3 regions of the Streptomyces sp. NPDC087844 genome follow, and region 1 is predicted to be linked to each of the others. Evidence: riboswitches for the same ligand, from Rfam matches in the RefSeq annotation. Region 1 holds a riboswitch; each other region holds the start of a gene.
What was found. Region 1 has a riboswitch for S-adenosylmethionine ahead of ACIOKD_RS38835 (glutathione S-transferase family protein). Riboswitches for the same ligand answer to the same signal wherever they lie in the genome.
Positions count from the first base shown of each region.

Region 2: another riboswitch for S-adenosylmethionine. It lies ahead of thrC (threonine synthase); the one in region 1 lies ahead of ACIOKD_RS38835 (glutathione S-transferase family protein).
Region 3: another riboswitch for S-adenosylmethionine. It lies ahead of ACIOKD_RS08920 (aminotransferase class V-fold PLP-dependent enzyme); the one in region 1 lies ahead of ACIOKD_RS38835 (glutathione S-transferase family protein).

Region 1 is NZ_JBIUVD010000032.1:21,468-27,481, reverse strand. It holds gene ACIOKD_RS38850 (NtaA/DmoA family FMN-dependent monooxygenase) at 1-715, opposite strand, end outside; gene ACIOKD_RS38845 (LLM class flavin-dependent oxidoreductase) at 735-1,988, opposite strand; gene ACIOKD_RS38840 (putative leader peptide) at 2,064-2,186, opposite strand; SAM riboswitch class IV at 2,373-2,520, shown strand; gene ACIOKD_RS38835 (glutathione S-transferase family protein) at 2,785-3,582, shown strand; gene ACIOKD_RS38830 (hypothetical protein) at 3,637-3,831, shown strand; gene ACIOKD_RS38825 (hypothetical protein) at 3,873-4,046, shown strand; gene ACIOKD_RS38820 (MerR family transcriptional regulator) at 4,035-4,511, opposite strand; gene ACIOKD_RS38815 (alpha/beta hydrolase fold domain-containing protein) at 4,598-5,539, shown strand; gene ACIOKD_RS38810 (ester cyclase) at 5,562-5,960, shown strand.
Region 2 is NZ_JBIUVD010000006.1:372,834-378,847, forward strand. It holds gene ACIOKD_RS15705 (MoaD/ThiS family protein) at 1-101, opposite strand, end outside; gene thrC (threonine synthase) at 226-1,554, opposite strand; SAM riboswitch class I at 1,570-1,727, opposite strand; gene ACIOKD_RS15715 (glucosyl-3-phosphoglycerate synthase) at 1,903-2,850, shown strand; gene ACIOKD_RS15720 (trehalose-6-phosphate synthase) at 3,014-4,423, shown strand; gene otsB (trehalose-phosphatase) at 4,506-5,363, opposite strand; gene ACIOKD_RS15730 (DUF3263 domain-containing protein) at 5,393-5,656, opposite strand; gene ACIOKD_RS15735 (ABC transporter substrate-binding protein) at 5,790-6,014, opposite strand, start outside.
Region 3 is NZ_JBIUVD010000003.1:452,578-458,591, forward strand. It holds gene ACIOKD_RS08915 (Lrp/AsnC family transcriptional regulator) at 1-165, shown strand, start outside; gene ACIOKD_RS08920 (aminotransferase class V-fold PLP-dependent enzyme) at 189-1,562, opposite strand; SAM riboswitch class IV at 1,743-1,859, opposite strand; gene trpD (anthranilate phosphoribosyltransferase) at 2,089-3,153, opposite strand; gene ACIOKD_RS08930 (cytochrome bc complex cytochrome b subunit) at 3,284-4,942, opposite strand; gene ACIOKD_RS08935 (Rieske 2Fe-2S domain-containing protein) at 4,939-6,006, opposite strand; gene ACIOKD_RS08940 (c-type cytochrome) at 6,003-6,014, opposite strand, start outside.

The sequences.
Region 1 (6,014 bases):
TCGCGTCGGCTCCGGCGGCGGCGAACTCGCGGCCCTCCTCGGAGTCGCCGGCCTGGAAGACGACCGGGCGGCCCTGCGGGGATCGGGGGACGTTGAACTGCCCCTCGATGTCGAAGTGCTGCCCCCGGTGGACGAAGGCCCCGGCCCTGGCGTCGCTCAGGAAGGCGCCGGTCGCCCGGTCGGCGACGATCTCGTCCCCGCGCCAGGAGTCGAAGAGTTCGTTCGCGGTGGCCAGGAACTCCTTGGCGCGGGAGTAGCGCTCCTCCTGCGGGAGGAAGCCGCCGCGGCGGAAGTTCTCGCCGGTGAAGGCGTCCCAGGAGGTGACGACGTTCCAGGCGGCGCGGCCGTCGGAGAGGTGGTCGAGGCTCGCGAACTGCCGTGCCACCTCGTAGGGCTCGTTGAAGGTGGAGTTGATGGTGCCGGTGAGGCCGAGGCGTTCGGTGACGGCGGCGAGCGCGGACAGGATCGTGAAGGTGTCGGGCCGCCCGACGACGTCCAAGTCGTAGATTTCGCCGCCCTGTTCCCGCAGGCGCAGCCCTTCCGCGAGGAACAGGAAGTCGAACTTCGCGCGTTCGGCGGTGCGCGCGAAGTGCGCGAAGGAGCTGAACTCGATGTGGCTGCCGGCCTGGGGATCGCTCCACACGGTGGTGTTGTTGACACCGGGGAAGTGGGCCGCGAGGTGGATCTGCTTGAGGGGCTTGCGGGGCTCGCTCATGTTCGTGGGTCCTTCCGGCTCAGGCGGGGGTGACGGCGTCGGCAGCCGCGTAACGGTTGGCCGGGCGTTCGAGCCCGAGCAGTCCGCGCAGGGTGTCGGCCTCGTACGCGTGCCGGAAGACGCCCCGGCGCTGGAGTTCGGGGACCAGGCCCCGGGTGATCGCCGGCAGGTCGTGGCCTGCGACGGCGGGGCGCAGCCGGAAGCCGGTCAGTCCGGCCTCGCTCAGCTCCTGCAGCAGGTCCGCCAGTTGGGTCGGCGTGCCGGTGAAGATCAGGGCGTCGCTCGTGTACGGGTAACCCGCGAGGGCGTCCAGCCGTTCCTTGCGGGCCGCGGCCTCGGCGGGGTCGTCGTCCAGGAAGACGACCAGGTCACCGAAGAGGTGCAGGGGCTCCCCCGCCCGCCCGGCCGCGTCCTGTTCGGCACGCACCACGGCGACGACGGCCCTGGTCTGCCCGGCGTCGTGCGGGGTGACGAACCCGAGGTCCGCGGAGCGGCCCAGCAGCCGGAACGGCGCACCGGTCACGGTTGCGTGGGCGAGCGCCCCGACAGGCGGCTGCCCCTGCGGCGGCCTGGGCGTGATCGAGGGTCCCTTGACGCTGAAGCGCGCACCCTCGAAGTCGATGTAGTGCAACTTCTCCCGGTCTACGAAGCGGCCGGTGGCGACATCCCGGATCTCCGCGTCGTCCTCCCAGCTGTCCCACAGCCGCCGCACCGCCTCGACGTAGTCGGCCGCCTCGTCGAAGAGGTCGACCGTCAACTCCTGTACGGCGGGGCTCGCCAGGTCCTCGATGCCGAACGACGGGACCGTACGGCGGCCGAAGTGCGCGGCCTCGTTGCGGCGGGCCGACACCTGGACGCGTACCCCCGCACGGCCGGTGCTCACATAGTCCAGCGTGGCGATGGCCTTCGCTGTGTGGAAGGGCTCCGTGTGGGTGGCCACCACTGTCGGCAGCAGACCTATGTGGCTGGTCAGCGGGGCGACACGGGCGGCGATGAGGACGGCGTCGAGCCGGCCGCGGACCTGGTCGGTCCGTCCGTCGGGTTCGGTGAAGTGCGAGGACTGGAGGCCGAGCGCGTCCTCGATGGTCACGAAGTCGAGCAGGCCGCGTTCGGCCTCGGTGACGAGGTCCGTCCAGTAGCCGGCGGTGAGCAGGTCCCGGGGACGGGCCACCGGTTCGCGCCACGCGGCGGGATGCCAGCCGGCTCCGTCGAGCGCGACGGCGAGACGCAGGGCGGGGGAAGAGGGCAGGGCAGAAGGAGGTACTGACGACACGACGGGGTGCCTTCCTGATCGACCGTGGAGGAAGCCGGCCCTCGCCGGAGGAGGGCGGGGCCGCGGAGGTACGGGTCAGGGACGACAGAGCGCGCCGGCGACGCGCAGGAGGTCGATGTGCTGCCGCGAGTACAGGCGTACGCGACGGCGCGGAGTGAGCTCGGGGACGCTGAGGCGGGGCACGCGGCGTGGTCGCACGTGCGTCACCTCCGTTCTGCGGCTCGGCGGACCCGGCTCCGTCCGGCCTCGTCCGCTCCTCGACGCACACAACAGTACGGCCGCGGCTTTTCTTCCGACAGCCTCGTCATTGATCTGCCCACGTGCTGAGACGTCGTCTCGCCCCTTCTTGACGCCCCCACACGGCGCACCGACACTTGCGGGGACGGTCACGATCGTCAGCGCCCGTCGGACGGGGTCCTCCCCCGTCCGTGCGGTCATCGGCCCCGGCCCGCTGACAGGCAACCCTTCCACCGCGACGGGGTGCCCCGGGTGACGACCTGGTTCCGCCGGTGTGGCGGGACAAGCGTGGTCTCGCCTCGTGCGAGCCCCGACCGGGACAGGTGGGAATTGCCCAGGAACGGCTTGACGAGGCGACTGCACATCGATCTGTTGCGCGTCTCCAGCGCTTACTAGTCCGCTGCCGGTCCACCCGGTCCGTGCGGTCCGTGCGGTCCGCTCGATCCGGACCCGTCGGCCCCGTGGACCCGCCGGACGTGCACGACACAGCGCAGTCACTCCGTTTCGCCACTGGTGCCCACAAGGCGGCCAGGGCTTCCGCGATTTCCTCTGGAGAGCCATGCCCGAGACAGTTTCCCGCGGTTCGAGCACAGGTACCTTCGAGACGGCCGCACGTACGGCCGTCACCGGCACGCCCGCCTGCGGCACGGTCGCACCGAGCACGACCGCACGTGCGCACCGCTTCCGCGGCCGCATAGGTGTCGGCCTCGCCGGTGGCTTCTACCCGGCGCCGCACCGCTATCAGCTGTATCTGTCCGAAGGCTGTCAGCGTTCGCTGCGCGTCTCGATCACCCTCGCGCTGCTGGGACTTGAGGACTCGACGGTCACCACCGTGCTGACCCGCCCCGCCGAGACGCCCGACGCCATCGCCTCGCTGCGCCGGGCCTACGAGGCGACCTGGCACCACTACGACGGCCCGCTCACCGCGCCGGCGCTGTGCGACCGGTGGAGCGGACGCGTCGTCAGCAACCACACGCCCGACATTCTGCGCGACCTCGCCGACCTCGCGGAACGCGCCGAACTCCGTGACGCCGAAGGGCCCGGCCTGCCCGCGCTGCGGCCGCCGGCCCTCGCCGCGGAGATCGACGCCCTGCGTGAACTCCTCGCCCGGGACGTCGCACCGGCCTCCCCGCCTCACGCCCGGGCGGCGACACTGACCCTGCTCGATCACCAACTGGCGTCCACTGCCTATGTGTTGGGTGATGCGATCACGGCCGCGGACGTGGATCTCTGGGTGGCGCTCGCCCACCTGGACACCGCCGACGGCGCCCTGTCCGCACACCTCCACCTGGACCGGTACGTCCGGCGGCTCGGCCGGCATCCGGCCTTCCTCGGCAGCGGGGGGACGGGTCGCTAGTCCGGTTCGTTCGGATCACTTCCGCCGGCCGGGGTTGTCGTTGATGATGTCCATGTGACTCACCGCATCAGCGCTCTGATCTCGGCCTTCGGCGTCCTTGCCAGCGTGATGCTGCTCGTTCTCGCCGTTCGTGAGTACCGCTCCGGGGCCTCGGCTCTCTGGCTCGTGGCTGGAGCCGTGCTCTTCCTCAGCGCTTCGTACACGCTCGTTCGGGACGCGCGGCGACTCCGCACCGGGCCGACCGCCTGACAGCAGCGCCGTTCCGACCAGCTCCGTCAGCCGTTGTTCGTGTGTGCCGGCCACCCGCCTTCGACCGCGAGGCACGCAAGCAGCGCGACACGGTCGAACGCTGCCTCAACCGCTTGAAACAGTGGCGCGGCATCGCCACCCGCTACGAGCAGACCGCGACCGTCTACCTGGCCGGACTCCGCATCGCGGGCATCTTCCTCCGGTCAGCGCGGTGATCCAGACGAAACTGCCTGGCTGTCACGGTTCGCCATGGCCTCCAGGGCGAGGCAGGTCGGTGTCCGGCCGGTCCACAGCGTGCCTGCGGTGCCTGATTCGACGTGCTCGGCGTACAGGCGGGCCTTGGCCTCGATCACCGCGAGGTTCTCCGTCATCTGGGCCAGTTCGGCCCGCACGCGGATCTCATGGGTGCGCAGGAGTTCAAGGCGTTGCTGTTCGTTGCCCGGGCCGGCGGCGACCAGTTCTGCGTAGCGTCGGATGTCGTTCAGCGGCATGCCGCAGGCGCGGAAGCGGTTGCAGAGCTGGAGCCATTCGACGTCGAAGGCGGAGTAGCGGCGCCGTCCGCCGCTGCTGCGTGCCACCGAGCCCAGTAGCAGTCCTTCTTTCTCGTAGTAGCGCAGGGTGTGGATGCCCAGTCCGGTGCGCTCGCTGACCTCGCCGATCGTGAGGCTCTCGTCACTCATCCCCGCTCCCTTCCTTGACCTAGACCGAGGTCTAGATCGTAGCGTCGTCGTTGACCTCGTACAACGACAACCCCGGAGCATGCACCATGCCTCTTTCCCTTGACCCCGAGCTGGCCGCCGTGTTCGCCGCCAGTGCCGGTGACACGCCGCCCGAGCCGTTGGCGCCCGGTGACTGGAAGACCTGGCGGGACAGCGTTGCCGCCGTCTACCCGGTCCTGACCTCCGGCCTCGACCGGCCCGAGGTCGGGCATCAGGTGTTCAGCGCGGCCACGCGGGACGGCGCGCAGATCGATCTGCACTGGTTCACCCCGTCCGGCGTCGCCGGTCCGACCGCGGCCGTCGTTCACGCTCACGGGGGCGCCCTGATCGCCGGCGAGGTGGCGCACTTCGCACCGTTCATCGCCCAGTACGTCGCCGCCGCCGGTGTGCCGTTCTTGTCGGTGGAGTACCGGCTGGCCCCGGAGGTGGCCGGCTCGACCCTCGCCGACGACGTGTACACGGGGCTGACCTGGCTGATCGAGCACGCGGACGAGCTGGGCGTGGATGCGGCCCGGATCGCGGTGATGGGCGAGAGCGCCGGCGCCACCCTGGCGGCGACCACGGCGATCCGCGCCCGCCAGGACCACATCGGCCTGGCTCGGCAGATCCTCATCTACCCCTTGCTCGACAACAGTGACACCCCACTCGCCCCGCACCTGCACGCCTTCTCCGCCGACCTGCACACTCTCAAGCACACCGCCTGGCAGCTTGTGCTCGGCGACGCCCACACCGACGACGCGCCCGCGACGATCGTCCCCGCACGCCTTCAGGACTACACCGGCCTGCCTCCGGCCTACCTGGAGGTCGGCGAGCTCGACGCCTTGCGGGACGAGACCGTCGCCTACGCCCAGCGGCTGTGGTCGGCCGGCGTCAGTGCCGAACTGCACGTCCTGCCCGGCCTGAGCCACGGCTGGGACCACTTCGCACCCGGTATCTCCCTCCACGCCCCGGTCCACGCCCGCCGCGTCACCCTCCTCAAGTCCCTCTGAAAAGCTGACGGCAAGGAAAACCATGAGTACCCATGACCTGCGCAAGCTGTACCTCGACTACATCGAGGCCATCAACGCCCGGGAATTCCACCGGATGGCCGAGTTCGCCCACGACACCCTCGTCTTCAACGGGGAGCCGGTCTCGCGGGACGACTACGTCGCCACCATGCGGCAGCACATGGACGCCGTGGACAACTTCGTCTGGCGCCTTGACGATCTCGTCATCGAGGGCGACCGGGTGGCGGCCCGGCTCACCGACACCGGCACCCCCGTCAAGCAGTGGCTCGGACTGGAGCCCTCCGGCCGGAGCGTCACCTTCACCGAGTACGCCTTCTACCACTTCCGCGACGGACGCTTCGAGGACATGTGGTACCTCCTCGACGCCCCGACGATCCAAGAGCAACTGACCGCCCGCGGCTAATGCTCTGACCGGAGAGATTCGCCGAGACTCAGCCACCACACCCCCAACGATCGG
Region 2 (6,014 bases), on a different contig from region 1:
TCGGCGATGACCTCGGCGAGGGTCGCCCCTTCGGCGGCCACTTCGGCCTGACCACCCGTGTAGGTACGCAGGATGGTGGGGATACGGACGTTGACGCTCACGGGGCCTCCATCAGGTAGGGCTGTAGTACAGCGCCCCTTCTTCAGGGGCGCGGGGCAAGTGACATCTGCGGCTCCGCCGCGGGGCGCTGCCGGCCCCCGCGGGCCCGCAGCGTTCGGACGACGATCAGGACCCGAGCCCAGCCTCATGGAAGGAGTCGAGGTTCGGACGGATGGTGGCGGTCAGCCCCGTGTCGGAGGCGACGGCGTCCAGCGTCTTCAGCCCGTCCCCCGTGTTGAGGACGACAGTCGTCAGGGTGGGATCGAGCAGCCCGCTCTCGATCAGCTTCTTCGCCACCCCCACCGTCACCCCGCCGGCGGTCTCCGCGAAGATTCCCTCGGTCCGCGCCAGCAACTTGATCGCGTCGACGACCTGGTCGTCGTTCACGTCCTCCACGGCCCCGCCCGTCCGGCGGGCGATGTCGAGCACGTACGGCCCGTCGGCCGGGTTCCCGATGGCGAGCGACTTGGCGATCGTGTTCGGCTTCTGCGGGCGTACGACGTCGTGCCCGGCCTTGTAGGCGACGGACACCGGTGAACAGCCCTCGGCCTGGGCGCCGAAGATCTTGTACGGCTTGTCCTCGACGAGGCCGAGCTGGATCAGCTCCTTCAGGCCCTTGTCGATCTTCGTCAGCTGCGAGCCGGAGGCGATCGGCACGACCAGCTGGTCCGGCAGCCGCCAGCCGAGCTGCTCACAGATCTCGTACGCCAGGGTCTTGGAGCCCTCCGCGTAGTACGGCCGCAGATTGACGTTGACGAAGCCCCAGCCCTCGCCGGCCGGGTCGCCGATCAGTTCGGAGCAGAAGCGGTTCACGTCGTCGTAGTTGCCCTCGATACCGACGAGCTCGCCGCCGTAGACCGCGGCCATGACGACCTTGCCCTGCTCCAGGTCGTGCGGGATGAACACGCAGGAACGGAGGCCGGCCCGCGCGGCGGCGGCGCCCACCGCACCCGCGAGGTTGCCGGTGGAGGAGCAGGAGAGCGTGGTGAAGCCGAAGGCGCGCGCGGCCTCCAGCGCCTGGGCGACGACACGGTCCTTGAAGGAGTGCGTCGGGTTGCCGGAGTCGTCCTTGACGAAGAGCTTGCCGGCGTCGACGCCCAGCTCGCGCGCCAGGTTGTCGGCCTTGACGAGCTTGGTCCAGCCGGGGTTGATGTTCGGCTTGTCCGCCACGTCCGCGGGGACGGGCAGCAGCGGCGCGTACCGCCAGATGTTCGCGGGCCCCGCTTCGATCCGCTTGCGGAGTTCCTCGGTGTCGTAACCCGAGAAGTCGTACGCGATCTCCAGCGGGCCGAAACACTCCTCGCAGGCGAAGACCGGACCGAGCGGGACGCGGTGTCCGCACTCGCGGCAGGAGAGCGCGGCGGCCGGACCGAGGTCGACGGCGTTCGCGGAGCCCGCGGCGGAGGCGGGGGTGGGGGTGGAGTTCGTGGTGCTTGCAACTGTCTGCGCAGCCATGGAGGCGAGGCCCTTTCCTCATCTTCCTCACGACGCACTTCGCCATGAGACGGATTTGGCACCTTCCCGAGCCGGGAGCCTCGCGGCACTGATCAGCGATGATCAGGACGAGACCGGCTGGAGGGTTGCCGGGGCTTCAACGGGCCGTATCCCTCTGCCCCTCTGGATGAGCGGTATTCAGTTGTACGCGCAACGACCCCCGACATGCGATGGTCATCAGCGTTGTTCAAGACTGTAACCGACGGCATGGATGGTGGAGAGAGCCGTCCGAACCGCGAGATGACCGTCACACCGGTTTCCGTCGCGGCGGGACGCACGCATCCCGATGAACGCAAGGGAGAGCCGCACGTGCTGGAAGACGTCGAGCGCTGGCTGAGCACGCGCTCCTGGTCCGTCGAGGACCGCCCGCTCAAGAAGCTGATCGCCGCGAAGCGGTCCACGGGCTCCACGGTCAGTGTCGTACTGCCCGCGCTCAACGAGGAGGAGACGGTCGGCGAGATCGTCGCCGTGATCCGCCGTGAGCTGATGACCGCGCGAGTGCCGCTCGTCGACGAGATCGTGGTGATCGACTCGGGTTCGACGGACCGCACCTCCGAGGTCGCCGCCGCCGCGGGCGCCCGTGTCGTGCACCGGGACGAGATCCTGCCCCGTATCCCGGCCGTACCCGGCAAGGGCGAGGTGCTGTGGCGCTCGCTGCTCGTCACCCGCGGGGACATCGTGGCCTTCGTCGACGCGGACCTGAAGGAGTTCTCGGCGGACTTCGTCTCCGGGATCGTCGGTCCGCTGCTGACGGATCCGGGGGTCGACCTCGTCAAGGCGATGTACGACCGCCCTCTGGGCTCCGCAGCAGGTCAGGGGGGTCGGGTCACGGAACTCATGGCCCGGCCGCTGCTCAACATGCACTGGCCGCAGCTGGCCGGCTTCGTCCAGCCGCTGGGCGGGGAGTACGCGGCCCGCCGCTCGCTCCTCGAACGGCTCCCGTTCCCCGTGGGCTACGGCGTGGAGCTGGGCATGCTGGTCGACGCGCTGCACCTGGTCGGTCTTGACGCCCTCGCGCAGGTCGACGTGGGCGTCCGCAAGCACCGGCACCAGGACGGGCAGGCGCTCGGCCGGATGTCCGCGGCGATCTATCGCACGGCTCAGCTTCGGCTTGCGCGCGGGCACATGATCCGGCCGTCGCTGACGCAGTTCGTGCGGGGGGAACGCGGGTTCGAGCCGCGCACGCATTCGGTGGACATGGAGGAACGTCCGCCGATGGCCGAAATCCGGGAGTACGTCTCACGCCGCGCGGCGTGACCTTTTTGAGGGCGCGGGGAACGGCGCAATCTTCTGTCTCCGGGTTTTGGGGGCGCGGGAAACGGCGCGGCACGCCCCCACCCGGCCTCCGGCCGACCCGCGCGCTTCCGCCACGGCCAGTGGGAACGTTTGAGCGGATGGACCTGCGGCTAGGTTTCGAGTCATGGCTTCCACCCACGGCAAACACTCCGTCCTCGTCGCGTCCAACCGCGGCCCCGTCTCGTACACGAAGGACGAGTCCGGCGAGCTCACGGCCAGGCGTGGCGGAGGCGGACTCGTATCGGGCCTCTCCGCCATCGGCCCCGACGCCGGCGCCCTGTGGGTCTGCTCGGCCCTCGGCGACGGCGACCGCGAGGCCGTACGGCGCGGAACCGGCGAGGACGGCGTCCGGATGCTCGACATCGACGCCGACACCCACGCCGCCGCGTACAACGGCATCGCGAACTCCGCGCTGTGGTTCGTCCACCACATGCTCTACCAGACCCCCCTGGAGCCCGTCTTCGACGCGGAGTTCCGGCGCCAGTGGGCGGCCTACGAGACGTACAACCACGCCTTCGCCGAGGCACTGGCCGAGGAGGCGGCGGACGGCGCCGCGGTCCTCGTACAGGACTACCACCTGTCCCTCGTGCCGCGGATGCTCCGCGAGCTCCGTCCCGACCTGCGGATCGGGCACTTCTCGCACACCCCGTGGGCCCCGCCGGACTACTTCCGGCTGCTCCCCGACGACATCGCGGCGAAGGTCCTCGACGGGATCCTCGGCGCCGACCGGGCCGCGTTCCTCACCCGGCGGTGGGCGGACGCGTTCACGGAGTGCTGCCGGGCCGTGCTGGGGGACGGCTTCGACCCGGACACGCGGATCGGCGTGCACGGGCTGGGCGCCGACGCGGACTTCCTGCGCGAGCGCTCGCACCGCGGGGACGTCGACGAGCGGATGGCCGCGCTGCGCGAGCAGATCGGCACCGCGCCCGACGGCAGCGCCCGGAAGACCATCGTGCGGGTGGACCGGACCGAGCTGTCCAAGAACATCGTGCGCGGCCTGCTGGCGTACCGGCAGCTGCTTGACGACCGGCCCGAGTGGCGCGAGCGGGTGGTGCACGTGGCGTTCGCGTACCCGTCGCGGCAGGACCTTGCGGTGTACCGCGACTACACGGCCGAGGTGCAGCGGGTCGCCGACGAGATCAACTCCGCGTACGGGACGGCCGGCTGGACGCCGGTGGTGCTGCACGTGAAGGACGACTTCGCACGCTCACTCGCGGCGTACCGGCTGGCCGACGTGGCCCTCGTGAACCCCATTCGCGACGGTATGAACCTCGTCGCGAAGGAGGTGCCGGTCGTGTCCGACGACGGGTGCGTGCTGGTGCTGTCGCGGGAGGCGGGGGCGTACGAGGAGTTGGGCGAGGACGCGATCGTCGTGAACCCGTATGACGTCGTCGGCACGGCGGAGGCGCTGTACGAGGCGTTGGCAGTGCCCCTCGCGGAGCGGGCCGAGCGGACGAAGCGGTTGGCTGTGGCGGCGACCGCCCTGCCTCCGGCGCAGTGGTTCTTGGACCAGTTGCACGCGTTGGACGCGTGACGGGTCGCTGACGCGGGGTCGGTTCGGAGCCGCGGACCGGAGGGGGCCGGTCGCGCGGTTCCCCGCACCCCTGGCGGGCGCCCTAGCGGGGCGCCAAGTGGGTGGCCAGGGCCGTGAGCAGTCGCGTGACCCCCTCCGGTCCGTCCACCACCAGGTCCGAACGGTCGGCCAGTTCGGTCACCTCTGTGCTGCCGCTGCAGACCAGGAGGCCCGGGATGCCGTCGGAGCGGAGTTTCTCGACGGCGGCGAAGGCCGGCAGGTCGCCGAGGTCGTCGCCGCAGTACATGACCGACTCGGCTCCGACGTCACGCACGTACTCGCCGAGGGCGACGCCCTTGTCCATGCCCGCCGGACGCAGCTCCAGGACCAGCCGTCCCGGTTCGACGATCAGGCCGTGCTTCTGGGCCAGCCCGGCCAACGGTTCGCGCAGTGCCTCGAAGGCGGCCTGGGGGTCCTGGGCACGGCGGGTGTGGACCGCGACGGCCCTGCCCTTCTCCTCGATCCAGCTGCCCTGCCAGGCACCGATGCCGTCGAGGAAGCCGGGAAGTTCGGCGCGGGCTGCGGCCACACCGGGGTGCGGCGCCGGGGCCCGGACCGTACCGGTGACCGCGTCCCAGCGCTCCGCCCCGTAGTGGCCGAGCACGACGAGGTGGTCGAGGCCCGGGACTCCGGCGAAACCGCCGTACCGCACGGCGACCGACGCCGGCCTGCCGGTGACGACGGCCACCGACGCCACTTTCGGGGCCAGCGCCGCCAGGGCCGGTACGGCGTCCTGGTGGGCGCGGGCCTGTTCGGGGTCGGGGACGATCGGCGCGAGCGTGCCGTCGAAGTCGAAGGCGAGGACGGCCTTGTGGGGCCGCGCGAGGATGGCGGCGAGACCGTCTCGGCCCGCCGTGGTCACGGGGCTCGGCAGCGACGATGAGTCGGGGTGACTGGCCATGCTGCGACCCTATCCGCCGAGGTGGGGTCTTATGCCTCCCGCTCGCGCCTGCGTACCTCGCGAACGCGCCGCAGGCGGTTGACCGTCACCGGGTCGTGCGCGAGGGCCCGCTCCGCGTCCAGGAGGGCGTTCAGCACCTGGTAGTAGCGAACCGGGGCGATCCCCAGCTCCTCCCGGATGGCCCGCTCCTTGGCCCCCGGCGCCACCCACCCCCGCCCCTCCAACGCGAGCACACCCCGCTCCAGCGAGCTCAACCCCTCATCACCCGTACCCACACCCGTACCCATACCCATACCCAAGAAGCTAGCCGCTCCCGCACCCACCAGGGGGCGCGGGGAACGGCGCGATCTTTTGTCGTTCGTCTTCAGGGGCGCGGGGAACGGCGCAACCAGCCACAACAACCCGCACCCACACCCACCAGCGGAGCTAAGACGCGTTCTGGGCCGCGGAAGCAGCCCGCTGCAACTGCCCCAGCACAGCCCCCGGCTTCCCCTCCGGACTGACCGCCTCACCGATCCGCCGCTTGATGTCCGCGCTGACCGCCGCCCAGGACGTCTGCCCCACGGGATACAGCTCGGCGTTGGGCAGCTCGCCGAGGAAGTCGACGAGGTCCGTGTCGTCCTTGTCGAGAGCCATCGCCTCGGACGCGGA
Region 3 (6,014 bases), on a different contig from region 1:
TTGATCGCCATGGTCCGGGTGAAGGCCCATGACGATCTGGCGGATGTCATTCCCGGCATGATCAGCAAGATTCCGGGGGTCGAGGGGACGGATACGCATGTGGCGTTCCGGACGTACTCGCAGCACGACCTGGAGGCGGCGTTCGCCATCGGCGGCGACAACTAGGGGGCTTCTGACGGGCCCATCCCCTACGCCGCCGGGACGCAGCGGCCGTTCTCCGTGCGGTAGTTCCAGCTGGCGCCGTTCGCCACGAGTTCCCTGACCGCTCCCACGAAGCGGGTCACGTGCTCGTCGGGGGTGCCGACGCCGAAGCTGACGCGGATGGCGTTCAGGGACTTCTCGCCGGGGGTGGCCTCGGGGGCGCCGCACTCGCCCTGGGACTGCGGGTCGCTGCCGAGGAGCGTACGGACCAGCGGGTGGGCGCAGAAGAGCCCGTCGCGGACGCCGATGCCGTACTCGGCGGAGAGCGCGGCGGCGAAGTGCGAGCTGTTCCAGCCCTCGACGACGAACGAGATGACGCCGACGCGCGGAGCGTCGTCACCGAAGAGCGAGAGCACCCGGACCTCGGGCACCTCGGCGAGACCCTGCCGGACGGTGGTCACGAGCTGCTGCTCACGGGCGACGAGCGTGTCGAAGCCGGCCTCGGTGAGGGCCTTGCAGGCGGAGGCGATGGAGTAGGCGCCGATGACGTTGGGCGACCCGGCCTCGTGCCGTGCGGCGCTCTCGTGCCACTCCACGTCGACGCCGCCGTCCGTACGCCGTGACACCTTCCGCGAGGCACCTCCCCCGGCCAGGTACGGGTCGGCCTCGCGCAGCCAGTCGAAGCGTCCCGCGAGCACGCCCGAGCCGAACGGCGCGTACAGCTTGTGGCCGGAGAAGGCGACCCAGTCCACGTCCAACTCCTGCACGGACACGGGGTGGTGGGGCGCGAGCTGGGCAGCGTCGAGCACGATCCGGGCGCCGTGCGCGTGAGCGGCGGCGGCCAGTTCCCGTACGGGCCACAGTTCGCCGGTGACGTTCGAGGCGCCCGTGACGCACACGAGGGCCGGACCGTGCGGGTCGCGTCCGGCGAGGGCCCGCTCCAGCGTCGCGACGGCCTCGCCCGGGGTGTGCGGGGCGTTGAGGTAGGTGACGCGGGCGTCCTGCCACGGCAGCAGCGAGGCGTGGTGCTCGGTCTCGAAGACGAAGACCTGGCAGCCGGCGGGCAGGGCGGCGGCGAGGAGGTTGAGCGAGTCGGTGGTGGACCGGGTGAAGACGACCTCGTCGTCGTCGCGGCAGTCGAGGAACTCGCCCACGGTCCTGCGGGCGTTCTCGAACAGGTCCGTGGAGAGCTGGGACAGGTACCCGGCCCCGCGGTGCACGCTGCCGTAGTACGGGGCGTACGCGGCCACGTCGTCCCAGACCCGCTGAAGGGCGGGGGCGCTGGCGGCGTAGTCGAGAGCGGCGTAGGTGACCTCGCCGCCGGTCACGAGCGGAACGGTGACGTCCCGTCCCAGCACGGGCAGGGATCCGGCGGTGTCACAGCGGGCGGACAGGTCGGCGGCAGCGGTGGAGACGGACATGGCGAGCTCCCATGAGGCAGGCGAAGTCACTGTGCGGGCGGACAGGGCTCGGCACAGGAAAGTGAAGAGGAAAGGGGTACGCGGAAGTGGGGCTCGGCGCCCTATCGCATTCGCTTGCTCATGAAAGGCTCCCTCGAACGACCAGGACCCCTGGTGTGTCCGCTCCAGCGAGCGGTGAGGGGTCCGCGCTTGCCGTAGACCTCACTGCCTACGACCTGGTCTTCACCCGGGGCACCCCGCCACGGACGGAGGGTTGCCGGACAGTCGGCCGGGGCCTGTTGACTGTCACTCATGACCTGCCAGCATCTTGCCACACGATGATGTGACCGCAACACCGCCGTCCGGATACCGGGACGCGGCAGGCGCCGGCCACCACCTGGGGGCTCCGCCCCCGACCCCCGTCGCGCAGTTCCCCGCGCCCCCGGATATCCGGGGGCGCGGGGAACTGCGCAATCTTTTGGCTTTTAGGGGCGCGGGGAACGGCGCAATCTTGTGGGCCCGCCCCCACCGGCCCGCACCCGACCGGCTACCGGTGGGTCGCAGCAACCCACCGCTCCAGCGTCCGAAGCGCCGCCCCGGAATCAATCGCCTCCGCGGCCCGAGCCATCCCCGCCCGGATCTGCTCAGCGAGCGAACCGGAGCCCGGCGCGAGCGCCACCAGCGCCGCCGCCGAGTTCAGCAGCACGGCGTCCCGCACGGGCCCCCGCTCACCCCCCAGCAGCCGTCGCGCGACATCCGCGTTGTACGACGCGTCAGCCCCCCGCAGCGCCTCCACAGGCACCAGTTCGATCCCCACGTCCCGCGGGTCGAAGGCCTCCTCGCGCACCTTGCCGTCCCGGACGACCCACACCCGGGACGTGGCCGTGGTGGTCAGCTCGTCGAGGCCGTCGTCGCCGCGGAAGACCAGCGAGGAGTTGCCGCGCTCGGCGAGGACCCCGGCCACGATGGGCGCCATCGGCGCGTGCGCGACCCCGACCGCCTGGGCCTTCACCCGGGCCGGGTTGGTGAGCGGGCCGAGGAAGTTGAAGGTGGTGCGGATGCCCAGTTGCCCGCGCGCCGCCGCCACGTGCCGCAGCGCCGGATGGAACTTCACCGCGAAACAGAAGGTGATCCCGGCCTCCTCGGCCACCTCGGCCACCCGTCGCGGGGTCAGCTCCAGGTTGACGCCGAGCTTTTCGAGGACGTCCGAGGCGCCGGACGCGGAGGACGCGGCGCGGTTTCCGTGCTTGACGACCTTGGCACCCGTACCGGCGATGACGACGGCCGACATCGTCGAGATGTTGACGGTCTTCGCCCCGTCCCCGCCGGTGCCGACGATGTCGACGGTGTCGCCGGGCACCTCGATCACGTTGGCGTGCGCGTACATCGTGCGCACCATGCCGGAGATCTCCTCGACGGTCTCGCCCTTGGCCCGCAGGGCCACCGCGAACCCGGCGATCTGCGCGTCGGTCGCCTCGCCCCGCATGATCAGGTCCATCGCCCAGGCCGTGTCGTCGGCGCTCAGGTCGCGGCCGTCCAGCAGACCGTTCAGGAGGACGGGCCAGGAACGGCCCGCCGCGAAGTCGCCTCCAGCGGGGGTCACAGCACTCATCTGCCGCTCCTGGGTTCGTGTTCGTGGACGTGCGGGGTCAAGGACGGGTCCACCCTATCCAGCCCCCGGGACGGCAAAGAGCCCCGTCCATGCAATGGACGGGGCTCCTGCCGTGGCGAACAGCTGGTGATCAGTGGTGGCCGTGGCCGCTGGTGATCTCCTTGTACTCCTCGGCGGTCGGCTTCGGGATCTGGCCGTCCTCACCGAAGTAGGCGGTGCTGAGCTTGGCGCGGAGCTTCTGCGGGCCCTTCACCTTGCGCTCGACACCGTTCTCGTCGACCGTCGCGCCGATCTCGGCCGGCTGGTACTGCTCGTGCGCCGTGAGGGTGTGCATGGCCTCCTGGCTGAGCGGCTCGTGCACCTCGACGAACTCACCGTGCGGCAGGCGCTTGATGATGCCCGACTCGCGGCCGTGCAGCACCTTGTCCCTGTCCCGGCGCTGGAGGCCGAGGCAGATCCGCTTGGTGGCGATGAACGCGAGCACCGGTCCGAGGAAGAACCCGATCCGGACGAACCAGGTGACCGCGTTGATCGACAGATGGAAGTGGGTCGCGACGATGTCGTTGCCACCACCGATCAGCATGATCATGTACGCGGTGACCCAGGCGACACCGAAGGCCGTACGGGTCGGGGCGTTGCGCGGGCGGTCCAGGATGTGGTGCTCGCGCTTGTCCCCGGTGACCCAGGACTCGATGAACGGGTAGAGCGCGATGATTGCCAGGAAGAGTCCGAAGACAACCAGCGGGATGAGCACACCGAGGACCAGTGTGTGACCCCAGAAGTTGATCTCCCAGCCCGGCATGGCGCGGATCAGACCCTCGGCGAAGCCCATGTACCAGTCGGGCTGGGCGCCCGTGGACACCTGGTCCGGCCGGTAGGGCCCGAGCACCCAGATCGGGTTGATGGACGCGACCGCGGCCAGCATGGCGATGAACCCGAAGACCAGGAAGAAGAAGCCTCCGGCCTTGGCCATGTAGACCGGCAGCAGCGGCATGCCGACGACGTTCTTGTTGGTCTTTCCTGGGCCCGCGAACTGGGTGTGCTTGTGGTAGAAGACCAGGATCAGGTGGCCGACCACGAGCCCCAGCATGATGCCGGGCAGCAGCAGGATGTGGATCGAGTAGAACCGCGCGACGAAGTCGCCGCCCGGGAACTCCCCGCCGAACAGGAACATCGAGATGTACGTGCCGACGATCGGCATCGACAGGATGGCGCCCTGGGTGAAGCGGACACCGGTGCCGGAGAGCAGGTCGTCCGGGAGCGAGTAACCGGTGAACCCGGTGAACATGCCCAGGACGAACAGCAGGAAGCCGAACAGCCAGTTGATCTCACGCGGCTTGCGGAACGCGCCGGTGAAGAAGACGCGCATCATGTGCACGAACATGCCGGCCAGGAAGACGATCGCCGCCCAGTGGTGGATCTGCCGGATGAGCAGACCGCCGCGGACGTCGAAGCTGATCTCCACCGTGGAGGCGAACGCCTCCGACATCAGCTGTCCCTGGAGCGGGACATAGCTTCCGTGGTACTCGATCTCGTTCATCGAGGGGTGGAAGAACAGCGTCAGATACACACCCGTGAGGATGATGATCAGGAAGCTGTAGAGGCAGATCTCGCCCAGCATGAAGGACCAGTGGTCCGGGAAGATCTTGCGCATGTTGGCCTTGGCCAGGGAGTAGATCCCCAGCCGGCCGTCGGCCCAGTCGGCGACCCTCTCGCCGGCCGGTGCCTTCTCTCGCGAACGTCCCGGCGCGCCGGCGCCCGAGGGGTTCGGGGTGGTCGTAGTGCTCATCCGCGCTCCCAGAAGGCAGGACCGACGGGCTCTTCGAAGTCGCCGTGCGCCTCAAGATAGCCCTCGTCGTTCACACCGATACGCAGCTGCGGAAGGGCGTGACCGGCCGGGCCGAAGATCACTCGGGCACCGTCGGAGAGGTCGAAGGTGGACTGGTGGCACGGGCAGAGGACGTGGTGCGTCTGCTGCTCGTACAGGGAGATCGGGCAACCGACGTGGGTGCAGATCTTCGAGTACGCCACGATGCCCTCGTGGGACCACTCAAGTTCCTGCTTGTCCTTGATGTTCTCCGGCTGGAGCCGGACGATCATCAGGGCGGCCTTGGCGATCTCGGTCTGGAAGTCGTGGTCGTGCTCCTCCAGGCCCTCGGGCTTGGCGAAGGTGAGCGAGCCCACGGCGACGTCGGAGGGACGCAGCGGCTCGTCGGTGTTCACGTTGACGAGCAGCTTGCCCTTGGACCACAGCGTGTGCCGCAGCTTGTCCTCCGGCAGCGGACCGAGGTCGCGCAGCAGGACGATGCCGGACAGCGGGAACAGGGTCAGCGCGCCGAACATCGTGTTGCGGATGAGCTTGCGGCGGCCGAGCGCGGATTCCTTCGCGCCCTGCTTGAAGTCGGCCAGCACCTTGGCCTTGACCTCGGGCTCCGCCGCGACGGGGTGCCGCTCGTCGGCCATCTCCTCGTCGGACATCAGGGTGCGGGCCCAGTGGACCGCGCCCGCGCCGATGCAGAACAGCGCCAGGCCGAGCGTCATGCCCAGGGCGAAGTTCAGACCGCTGATGTGACCGAGCGGGAAGATGTAGACGATCCGGTCGGCCGGGATCGTCACGAAGGACGCGATGAAACCGACCGTGGCCAGCATCGAGAGCGTGAACAGCAGGGCGACCGTGCGCTCGGACCGCTTGGCGGCCCGCTCGTCGATGTCCTGGATGCGGTGCTCGTGCGGCGGCAGACCGGGATCCGCGAACGGATGCTTCTCGTCCGGCACGCTCACGTCGCCGTGCGCGTGCTCGTCGGCGGCCCGCTCGGCGGGCAGGTTCTCTTCTGGGATGTCTTGGCTACTCATGACTTCTT